2 regions of the Mesorhizobium sp. BE184 genome follow, and region 1 is predicted to be linked to the other one. Evidence: riboswitches for the same ligand, from Rfam matches in the RefSeq annotation. Region 1 holds a riboswitch; the other holds the start of a gene.
What was found. A riboswitch is a leader RNA that binds a small molecule or an ion and turns the genes downstream of it on or off. The one in region 1 is predicted to bind S-adenosylmethionine.
Positions count from the first base shown of each region.

Region 2: it holds a riboswitch for S-adenosylmethionine, as region 1 does, so the genes downstream of both, J2X35_RS09510 (O-succinylhomoserine sulfhydrylase) here and metA (homoserine O-succinyltransferase) in region 1, are expected to answer to the same signal.

Region 1 is NZ_JAVDVU010000003.1:196,476-201,750, reverse strand. Features, by position in the region: gene J2X35_RS14605 (ABC transporter ATP-binding protein/permease) at 1-1,749, shown strand, start outside; gene metA (homoserine O-succinyltransferase) at 1,782-2,720, opposite strand; SAM riboswitch at 2,775-2,852, opposite strand; gene hisC (histidinol-phosphate transaminase) at 2,987-4,096, shown strand; gene J2X35_RS14590 (prephenate/arogenate dehydrogenase family protein) at 4,101-5,042, shown strand; gene J2X35_RS14585 (DUF2125 domain-containing protein) at 5,091-5,275, opposite strand, start outside.
Region 2 is NZ_JAVDVU010000002.1:271,409-276,683, reverse strand. Features, by position in the region: gene J2X35_RS09515 (ceramide glucosyltransferase) at 1-749, shown strand, start outside; gene J2X35_RS09510 (O-succinylhomoserine sulfhydrylase) at 777-1,964, opposite strand; SAM riboswitch at 2,017-2,094, opposite strand; gene J2X35_RS09505 (2'-deoxycytidine 5'-triphosphate deaminase) at 2,189-3,283, shown strand; gene J2X35_RS09500 (ABC transporter substrate-binding protein) at 3,357-4,109, shown strand; tRNA gene J2X35_RS09495 (tRNA-Gly) at 4,161-4,234, opposite strand; gene J2X35_RS09490 (helix-turn-helix transcriptional regulator) at 4,446-4,790, shown strand; gene arsK (arsenite efflux MFS transporter ArsK) at 4,800-5,275, shown strand, end outside.

The DNA of each region.
Region 1 (5,275 bases):
TCCGCCGTCCGGCAGGCGCTGGCGGCGTCACCGGTGCGCAAGCCGCTTTACTGGGCGGCGGCGGGCATCTTCGCCGTCATCATCGCCACGTCGTTCGGACAAATCCTGCTCAACCGCTGGAACCAGCCCTTCTACGACGCCATCCAGCGGCGCGACCTGCAGGGCTTCCTGCATCAGCTGATGGTCTTCGCCATGATTGCCGGCGGCCTTTTGCTGCTCAACATCGCCCAGCAATGGCTGAACCAGCGGCTGCGGCTTCGCTTGCGCGAAACGCTGACGCTCGACCTGATCGACCAATGGATGCGGCCAAACCGCGCCTTCCGCCTGACCCATGCGGGCGTCATCGGCGTCAATCCCGACCAGCGGATGCAGCAGGACGCCGGCCATCTTTCCGATCTGACCACCGATCTGGGCGTCGGCTTGCTGCAGGCCTGCATCCTGCTCGCCTCCTTCGTCGGCGTCCTGTGGACGCTGTCTTCCGGTTTCGCCTTCCACATCGGCGACCGCACGATCGCCATTCCCGGCTATATGGTCTGGGCAGCGTTCCTGTATGCCGGTCTCGCCTCGCTGATCAGCTGGCTGGTCGGGCGGCCGCTCATTCAGCTCAACAGCGACCGCTATGCGCGCGAGGCCGAACTGCGCCACTCCATGGTGCGGGTCAACGAACACATCGACGCCATCGCGCTCGCCCGCGGCGAGGCCGACGAGAAGCGGCGGCTGGAAACCGACCTTGGCGCGGTCCTGGCTGCGATGCTGCGCATCTACGGCGCGCAGATCAATCTCGGCTGGGTCACCGACACCTATGGCTGGATCACCGTCGTGGCGCCGATACTGGTCGCCTCGCCGGTCTATTTCGCCGGCGATCTGAGCTTCGGCGGGCTGATGATGGCGGTCGGCGCCTTCAACCAGGTGCATTCCTCGCTGCGCTGGTTCGTCAACAACATTGGCGGCATCGCCGACTGGCGCGCGACGCTGATGCGCGTCGCCGATTTCCGTATGGCGCTTACCGAGACAGACAGCCTGTATGGCGATGAAGAGCGCATCGAGATCGTGGCGAACAAGGACGACGCGCTGACCTTCGACGGGCTCGAAATCGTCGCGCCGACCGGCTGCATCAGGCTGAACGAGCCGAAGACCCGCATCGAGGCCGGCGAGCGCGTGCTGGTCACCGGCGATCCCGGCTCGGGCAAGACGCTGCTGTTCCGCACCGTGGCCGGCCTGTGGCCATGGGGCAAGGGGCGCATCGGCCTGCCTGCCGGGGAAACGCCGATGTTCATTTCCCGCACGCCCTATTTTTCACCCGGTACCCTGCGCGAAGTGCTGAATCGGTCCGGCAAGGCCGAAAAGATCGACGACGCGGCGATGAAGAAGGCGCTGGCCGCGGTCGGTCTCGACCGGCTTTCCGCCTGGCTCGACCGCAGCGCCCGCTGGGAACACGAACTGAGCGACGACGAGCAACGCCTCCTCGCCTTCGCCCGGCTTGTCCTGCATAAACCGGCCTGGGTCATCATTGACGAGGCGCTGGATACGTTCGACGGCACCCAGACAAAGCAGCTGCTCGCCGCCATCGAAAGGAACCTGCCCAAATCGGCAGTCGTCAACATCGGGCGCAGCCAGCGCAACTACGAATTCTTTCCGAGAACGCTGGATATCGTCAAGGACACGGCGGGTCCGGCGCTGAAACCGCCGCATGTCCGTCCGGGCGCCATCGAGCCGCCGCCCAAAACGGTCAAGAAGCGTAAAAGATAGAAAACACCCCCAATACGGTTCGAGGGTATTGGCTAGGCGACCGCCGGATCAGATCCAGCGCCAATATCGTCGATGTCGTACGGCGTCATCTGGTAAACCTGGTTGATCCAGTTGCCGAACAGAAGATGGGCATGCGAGCGCCAGCGGTTGAGCGGCGGGTTGGTCGGATCGTCACTTGGATAATACTCATGCGGCACCGCGATCTCGACACCGGCCGCCACGTCGCGGTCGTATTCCTCCTTGAGCGAGGTGGAGTCGTACTCGATGTGGTTGAACATATAGAGCCGGTTGCCTGCCTTTTCGGCGAGCATGCAGGGGCCGGTCTCCTCCGAATCCATCAAAAGATCGATGCCCCTTCCGGCTGGAAGGTCGGCGCCGCGCACTTCCGTCCAGCGCGAGACCGGAATGGCGAAATCGTCGGAAAACCCGGCCAGATAAGGTGAGGCCGGCGCGTGGTTGTGATGCCGGTAAACACCGAAGGCCTTCTTTGCCAGCGTGTGCTTCGGGATACCGTGGAAATGCCAGGCGGCGGCCATGGCGCCCCAACAGATGAAGAACGACGAAAGGACGTTCGTTGTCGTCCAGTCGAAAATGCGCGTCAGCTCGTCCCAGTAGGTCACGTCTTCGAAGGGCAGCAGTTCGATCGGCGCGCCGGTCACGATGAAGCCGTCGAACTTGCGGTGCTTCACCTCGTCCCAGGTCTGGTAGAAGCTGATGAGATGATCCGCCGAAGTGTTCCTGGCCTTGTGGTTGCCGATGCGCACCAGCGTCAGTTCCACCTGCAGCGGGCTGGCGCCGATCAGCCGGGCGATCTGCGTCTCGGTGCGAACCTTGTTGGGCATCAGGTTCAACAGGCCGATCTGCAGGGGCCTTATATCCTGACGCAACGCCGTCTTTTCGTCCATGACGGAGACGCCTTCATGCGTCAACACTTCCCGGGCGGGAAGCTGATTGGGGATTTTGATCGGCATGAGCGGGCACTCCAACAAAAAGACCGGCGGCGAAATCGCGACCGGCCCCAGAGGATTTTGTGCTCCACGGTCCTTTAGCGATTTTTTTTACGTGGCTGCAAGCCGACCGGCCAAATCACCACGGGACTCCCCCTATTTAGAACCGGTGTGACTTGACGTCAATGATTCTCAACCGGCCGCCGCAGGAGCCGTCGCTCTCGACATTGAACCCGCCCGCCTGTATTCCCGCTGCGGCCCCGGCATGGAGCCCTGAACGGATACTTGTGATGGATCAGGCACAGGAAAAGATACGCCCCACCCCCCGCGCGGGGATCATGGACATTGACGCCTATGTGCCGGGCAAGAGCACCGCGCCGACGGGCGTGAAGCTGCACAAGCTGTCGTCGAACGAGAATCCGCTCGGCGCTTCCGAAAAAGCCATCGAGGCCGCCCGCGACGTGGCCGGACGGCTTGAGCGCTATCCGGACGGCTCGTCCCTGAAACTCAGGCAGGCGATCGCCGACACGCATGGGCTGAACCTCGCCAACGTGCTCGCCTTCAATGGCTCCGACGAAATCCTCGCGCTTCTGGCCCGCATTTATCTCGAGCCCGGCGACGAGGGCATCTACAGCGAGCACGGTTTCCTCGCCTACCCGATTTACATCCGGAGCACCGGGGCGACGGCCGTAGTCGCCAAGGAGAAGGACGAGCGGACCGACGTCGACGCCATATTGGCGGCTGTCACCCCGCGCACCAGGATCATCTTCCTCGCCAATCCGAACAACCCGACCGGCACCTACCTGCCGTTCGAGGAAGTGCGCCGCCTGCACGCGGGACTTCCGAAGAACGTCCTTCTGGTGCTGGACGCGGCCTACGCCGAATTTGTCCGCCGTAACGACTATGAGGCGGGCGTCGAACTGGTCGCCGGCAACGAGAATGTCGTCATGACCCGCACCTTCTCGAAGGTTCACGGCCTCGGCGGCGCTCGCATCGGCTGGTGCTACGCGCCTGCCTCCATCGTCGCCGCCGTCGAGCGGGTGCGTGATCCATTCAACGTCAACGCCATGGCCATCGAGGCAGGCGCCGCCGCGATGCGAGACCGCGCTCATGTCGAGAAAAGCGTCGCGCATAACGGCGAATGGCTGGATTGGCTGACGGTGGAACTGACGCAGATCGGCCTGCGCGTGACGCCCAGCGTCTGCAACTTCATCCTGATCCATTTTCCGGACGACGCGGCGCATTCGGCGGCAAAGGCCGACGATTATCTGACGGCACGCGGCTTCATCCTGCGCCGTGTCGCCGGCTACGGCTTCCCCAATGCGTTGCGCATGACCATCGGCACCGAAGAAGCGAACCGCGGCGTCGTGGCCGCGCTGTCCGCATTCCTGAAAAGCTGAGACCATGTCTGAACCGCTTTTTAACAAGATCGCGCTGGTCGGCATCGGCCTCATCGGCTCTTCGCTGGCGCGGGTCATCCGCCGCGAACATCTCGCCGGCCACCTCGCCATCTCGACGCGCAGCCAAGCCACGCTGAAGCGGGCCGAGGAGCTTGGCCTCGGCGACAGCTACACTACCGACGCACAACAGGCCGTGCGCGATGCCGATCTGGTGATCGTCTCGGTTCCGGTCGGCTCCTCCGGCCAGGTTGCGCAAGAGATTGCACCCAGCTTGAAAAGGGGAGCCATCCTCACCGATGTCGGCTCGACCAAGGGCTCGGTCATCGCCCAGATGCAGCCGCATGTGCCGCCGGGCGTGCATTTCATCCCCGGCCACCCGCTGGCGGGTACGGAAAAATCCGGCCCCGATGCCGGCTTCGCCGAGCTGTTCGAAAACCGCTGGTGCATCTTCACGCCGCTGCCCGATACCGATCCCGCCGCGCTGGAAAAACTGTCGGAATTCTGGCGCCGCTGCGGCTCCAACATCGACACGATGGACCCCCAGCACCACGACATGACGCTGGCGATCGTCTCGCATTTGCCGCACATCATCGCCTACAACATCGTCGGCACCGCCGACGATCTGGAATCGGTGACCAAATCCGAGGTCATCAAATATTCGGCGTCCGGCTTCCGCGACTTCACCCGCCTCGCCGCCTCCGACCCGACCATGTGGCGCGACGTCTGCCTGCATAACAAGGACGCGATCCTGGAGATGCTGGCGCGGTTTTCGGAAGACCTCGCCTCGCTGCAACGGGCGATCCGCTGGGGCGACGGCGAGAAGCTGTTCGACCTGTTCACCCGCACCCGCGCCGTCCGCCGTTCGATCATCGAGGCCGGGCAGGACATCGATGCCCCTGATTTCGGCCGCCAGGCGGTGGAGCATCCAGGCGGCAGTCGGCAATAGGCAGTCGGCAATCGAAATCCGACTGCCCACTGCCGATCTGCCGACTGCCTACTCCACCGGCTTGATCCGTCCGAGCGGAATGAAGCCGAGCGACGCCTTGCCCTTCACAACCTTGAGCGGCATCGACGTCTGGTTGCCCAGCATGGCGAGCGCCGCGAACCCCTGCCGGATTTCGCTATCCCTTTCCGGCATCGCCCTGGCGATGATGTCCGCGACCGCGTTCGGATTGCTGA
Region 2 (5,275 bases), on a different contig from region 1:
TCCTAGCCGATTCCAACGTGCTGATGCCGCGGGACTACGTGCAGCAGATGATGGCGGCGTGGCACGCCGACACCGGTCTCGTCTGCTCGACGCCCATCGGTTCGCGGCCGGACGGCTTCTGGGCCGAGGTCGAATGCGCGTTCCTCAACACCCTGCAGGCCCGCTGGCAATATACCGGCGCGGCCATCGGCTACGGCTTCGCGCAGGGCAAGAGCATGCTGTGGAACAAGCCAATGCTGGATGCCAACGGTGGCATCCATGCCTTGGCCGCCGAGATCGCCGAGGACGCGGCCGCGACCAAGCTTGTGAATAGCCTCGGCCTGCAGGTCCGGCTTGTCAGTTCGCCCTTCGAGCAGCCGCTCGGCCGCCGCACGCTGCCCGAAATCTGGTCGCGGCAGATACGCTGGGCGCGGTTGCGCAGGGTGACGTTCCCACTGTTCTTCGCGCCGGAAATCCTGATCGGCGCGGCGGTTCCTTTACTGCTTGCGCTATGCGCTGCCTGGAGCCTGGGGCTCAGCATTCCAGTTGTCGCGATGGTCGTGCTCGCCGCCATCTACCTGCCGGAATACGCCCTGGCGCTCGCCAAGGGTTGGCAGGCATCGCCGCGTCTGCTTGCGGCGATGCTGGTGCGCGATGCCATCCTGCCGGCGGTATGGCTGCGCGGTTGGCTGGGCGGCGCAGTCAACTGGCGCGGCAACGAAATGGACATCCGCACCAAAGCCGCCGAGGAAGCCATTTCGGGCGTCTGAACGCAGCCGCCCGCGCGGCACCAAAACTCAGGCGCTGGCCAGCGCCTGTTCGATGTCGGCGATCAGATCGTCCGTGTCCTCCAGGCCGACGGACAGCCGCAGCGTCCCCGGTCCTATGCCGAGTTCCGCCCGCGCCTCTTCGGCGAGGTTCTTGTGCGTCGTCGTCGCCGGATGGGTGATGATGCTCTTGGCGTCGCCGAGATTGTTGGAGATGGTGACGATATCCAGCGCATTGGTGAAGGCGAAAGCCGGCTTCTTGCCGCCCTTCAGGTCGAAGCAGATCAGCGTCGAACCGCCGGTCATCTGCTTGGCGATGATGTCGGCCTGCGGATGGTCGGCGCGGCCCGGATAGATGAGCTTCGAAACCTTGGGATGCTCGGCCAGGAAGTCGGCGATCCTCCCGGCCGCTTCCGTCTGCTGGCGCACGCGCAGGGGCAACGTCTCCAGGCCCTTGAGCAGGACCCAGGCGTTGAACGGCGACATGCTGGGGCCGGTATGACGGAAATAGTCGTGCAGGTTCTCGTCGATCCATTTCTTGTCGGATAGCACGACGCCACCCAGGCAGCGTCCCTGGCCGTCAATGTGCTTGGTGGCCGAATAGACGACGACATGCGCGCCGAGTTCCAGCGGCTTCTGCTGCAAAGGCGTGGCAAAGACGTTATCGACGATCAGCCGCGCGCCGGCGGAATTGGCAATGGCGGCGACGGCGGCGATGTCGACCACTTCCAGCGTCGGATTGGTTGGGCTTTCGAGGAAGAACAGCTTGGTGTTGGGACGCACTGCATCCTGCCAGTTGCTCGTCTGCCTGCCATCGACCAGCGTCGTCTCGATACCGTATCTGGGCGCCAGCGTTTCCACCACCCAGCGGCAGGAGCCGAACAGGGCGCGCGCCGCGACGATATGGTCGCCGGCCTTCAGGCTGCAAAGCACCGCGGCGGTGACGGCCGCCATGCCGGAGGCGGTGGCGCGCGCATCTTCCGCGCCTTCCAGCGCGCACATGCGCTTTTCGAACATGTCGACGGTGGGGTTGGCGTAACGCGAGTAGATGAAGCCCGGTTCCTCGCCCTTGAAACGCGCTTCAGCCTGTTCGGCGCTCTTGTAGTGGTAGCCCTGCGTCAGGAACATCGCTTCCGACAGTTCACCGAACTCGGAACGAAGCGTTCCGGCGTGCACGAGTTGCGTTGCGGGTTTCCAGTTGCGCTTTTTCTCAGTCATGGTCCCTGTTCCGACACAAAAAAACCGGCCGCGAAAGTCGCAACCGGTCCTATGGCTCTCGCCGACGGTCCTTTAGCGACTTGTTTAACGTGGCTGCAAGCCGACCGGCCAAATCACCACGGGATAAAGGTCCTTTAGACCCGGGGCCGGCTTGCGTCAATCGCCGGCTTGATTAAGAGGTTAGGCCAGCGGCCTCCGATCGGCCTATCAGCGGAACCAGAGCCTTGCGGCAGACCGGAATTCTCCCAGACCAGGATATAGCGGCGCTGTTTGCGGCCGGCGCGCTCAAGAGCGAGCGCCCGCTCGACGCTGACCAGATTCAGCCGGCCAGCCTCGATCTGAGGCTCGGCGCAACCGCCTACCGGGTGCGCGCCTCCTTCCTGCCGGGACCGGACAGCACGGTCGCCGAGAAGCTGGAACGCCTGAAGCTGCACGAGATCAACCTGACCGAGGGCTCGGTTCTGGAGACCGGTTGCGTCTACATCGTGCCGCTGCTCGAAAGCCTGGCGCTCCCGGGGGAGATTTCCGCTTCGGCCAATCCGAAGAGCTCCACCGGACGTTTGGACATTTTCACCCGGGTCATGACCGATCGCGGGCACGAATTCGACAAGATCGCTGCCGGCTACGAGGGACCGCTCTATCTCGAAGTCAGCCCGCGGACGTTTCCGATCGTCGTGCGGGCCGGGTCGCGCCTGTCGCAAATCCGCTTCCGGACCGGCAACGCTTTGCTGTCGGAAACGGAACTGCACGCGCTGCACCGCGCCGAGACGCTGGTGGCGGTCGACCCGCCCAACATCTCCGGCGGAGGCATCGCGCTGTCGATCGACCTTGCCGGCGACAAGGATGGGCTGATCGGCTATCGCGGCAAGCATCACACCGGACTGGTCGATGTCGACAAGCGCGCCGCCCAGGATGTTTCCGGCTTCTGGGAACCGCTCTACAAGAGCGGCGCCGGCGAGCTCGTTCTCGATCCGGACGAGTTCTACATTCTGGTGTCGCGCGAGGCGGTGCATGTGCCGCCGCTCTACGCGGCGGAGATGACGCCCTTTGACCCGCTGGTCGGCGAGTTTCGCGTCCATTATGCAGGCTTCTTCGATCCGGGTTTCGGACATTCGGCCGCCGGCGGCACCGGCAGCCGCGCGGTGCTCGAGGTGCGCAGCCACGAGGTGCCGTTCATCCTCGATCATGGGCAGATCGTCGGACGGCTGGTTTATGAGTACATGCTGAAGCGGCCTTCGGCACTTTACGGAACCGATCTTGGTTCCAATTATCAGGCGCAGGGCCTGAAACTGTCGAAACATTTCCGCGCCGCGCGCTGAAGCGGCCACGGCGTCGTCGCAGGCGCCGGGTTTTGCCGCGTCGCGCCAGGAGAAAAGCATGAAAATTTCAGGATTGCTCGCGTCTCTGCTCGGCCTGGCCATGGTCGCCGCGACCTGCCTTCCGGCCAACGCGCAATCGAAGCTGAGGATCGCCACGGAAGGCGCTTATCCCCCCTTCAACAGCGTAACAGCGGACGGCAAGATCGTTGGCTTCGACGTCGACATCGCCAATGCTCTCTGTGCGCGGCTGAAGGTGGAATGCGAGATCGTCGCCCAGGACTGGGATGGCCTCATTCCCGGTCTCCAGGCCGGCAAGTTCGACATGATCGTCGCTTCCATGACCGTCACCGATGAACGCAAGAAGCAGATCGCCTTCACGCATAAATACTACGCCACGCCCTTTTCCCTTGTGGCTCCGAAGGCCAGCGACATTTCCGGCACCGTGGCAGCCGCGTTCAAGGGCAAAGCGTTGGGCGCGCAAGCTTCCACCGTGCTCGGCGACTATGCCCAGAAGGTCTACGGCAAGGCCGGCGCCGACGTGAAGCTCTACCCGTCGCAGGAGGAGGCGATGGCTGATCTCATGAACGGACGTCTCGACGCCGTCCTTTCCGACAAGTTCTTCCTGATGAGCTGGCTCAAGGGCGTTGACGGTGCATGTTGCAGGATGCTCGGCGATATCGACGGCACGGCGGCCGAAGCTGGCATCGGCGTTCGTCTGGATAACACCGAATTGCGCGACAGCCTCAACGCCGCGCTGGATGCGATCCGCGCCGACGGCACCTACAGGAAAATCCAGGCGAAGTATTTCGACTTCGATATTTACTGACGAAGCCGTGCTTCCGCGCGGGGCGCGCCGTGGGATTTGACGATTGGAAGCTGGAGCGGGCAGCGGGAATCGAACCCGCACGAAAAGCTTGGGAAGCTTCCAGGCTACCACTACATCATGCCCGCGCTGGCGGCTTCGTATCATGAGGTCAACCGTTCGGGCAATCGGCAAGATCAAGCTTTGTGCTATCTCGGTGACACCGCGTGCCACCCGGCTGGTCGTAATCGCATCAAAGTCCGAACCGCTCTCCATGTACGGTCGAATTGTCGCAACTCATCTTGCCCGGTCCAGGAAATGGGAATATCCATATTTCAACATTCATAGGATTATAGAAATATGGAAGAACGTCAGGCCCTGCTGGCCTTTCATGCGCTGTCGCAGGAAACCAGGCTTCGGATCCTGCGTTTGCTTGTTGTCGCCGGCGCCACAGGCATGGCGGCCGGCGCCATAGCCGAAAAGGCGCAAGTCTCTGCGTCAAATGTCAGCTTTCATCTCAAGGAACTGGAGCAGGCAGGGCTTCTCGCCACACGCCGAGAGTCCCGGTGGATCATCTACACCGCCAGATACGATACCCTGAAAGGGCTTATCCGTTTCCTGATGGATGATTGTTGCGCAGGACAGCTGGACGTTGCCTCTCCGCCTCCCGCACCGGACAAGCATCCGCCGATGGCGAAACCGTAGGTGTTGGCAATGACCGCTCCACCCGACCCTGAGATGGTTCCGGTCCGAGTGCCGATTGAGGAAGATTCGACTCCGCTGCCGATTGAAAGGCGATCTGCGATCAAAGTTGTCGTCGCTCTCGGCATCACCCAGATCATCGGCTACGGAACGCTGTATTATAGTTTCAGCATTCTGGCTGACGACATGGCCGGCGATTTCGGCTGGTCCACCGAATGGATATTCGCGGTGCTCTCGGCGGCCCTGCTGGTGGGTGGACTGGCGGCCCCGCTGCTGGGGCGCTGGATTGATCGGTTCGGCGCGGGGCGGGCGATGACCGCCGGCTCAATCCTGGCAGCAATCGCGCTTATTGCCTGCGCCTGTGCGCTAAACGGTCCGTCCTTCATTCTCGCGCTCATCGCCATCCAGGTAGCGTCGAACCTGGTGCAATATGGTGCCGCGTTCGCCCTGCTGGTGCAGATCGGCCCCGGAACGGCGCAGCGCAGCAT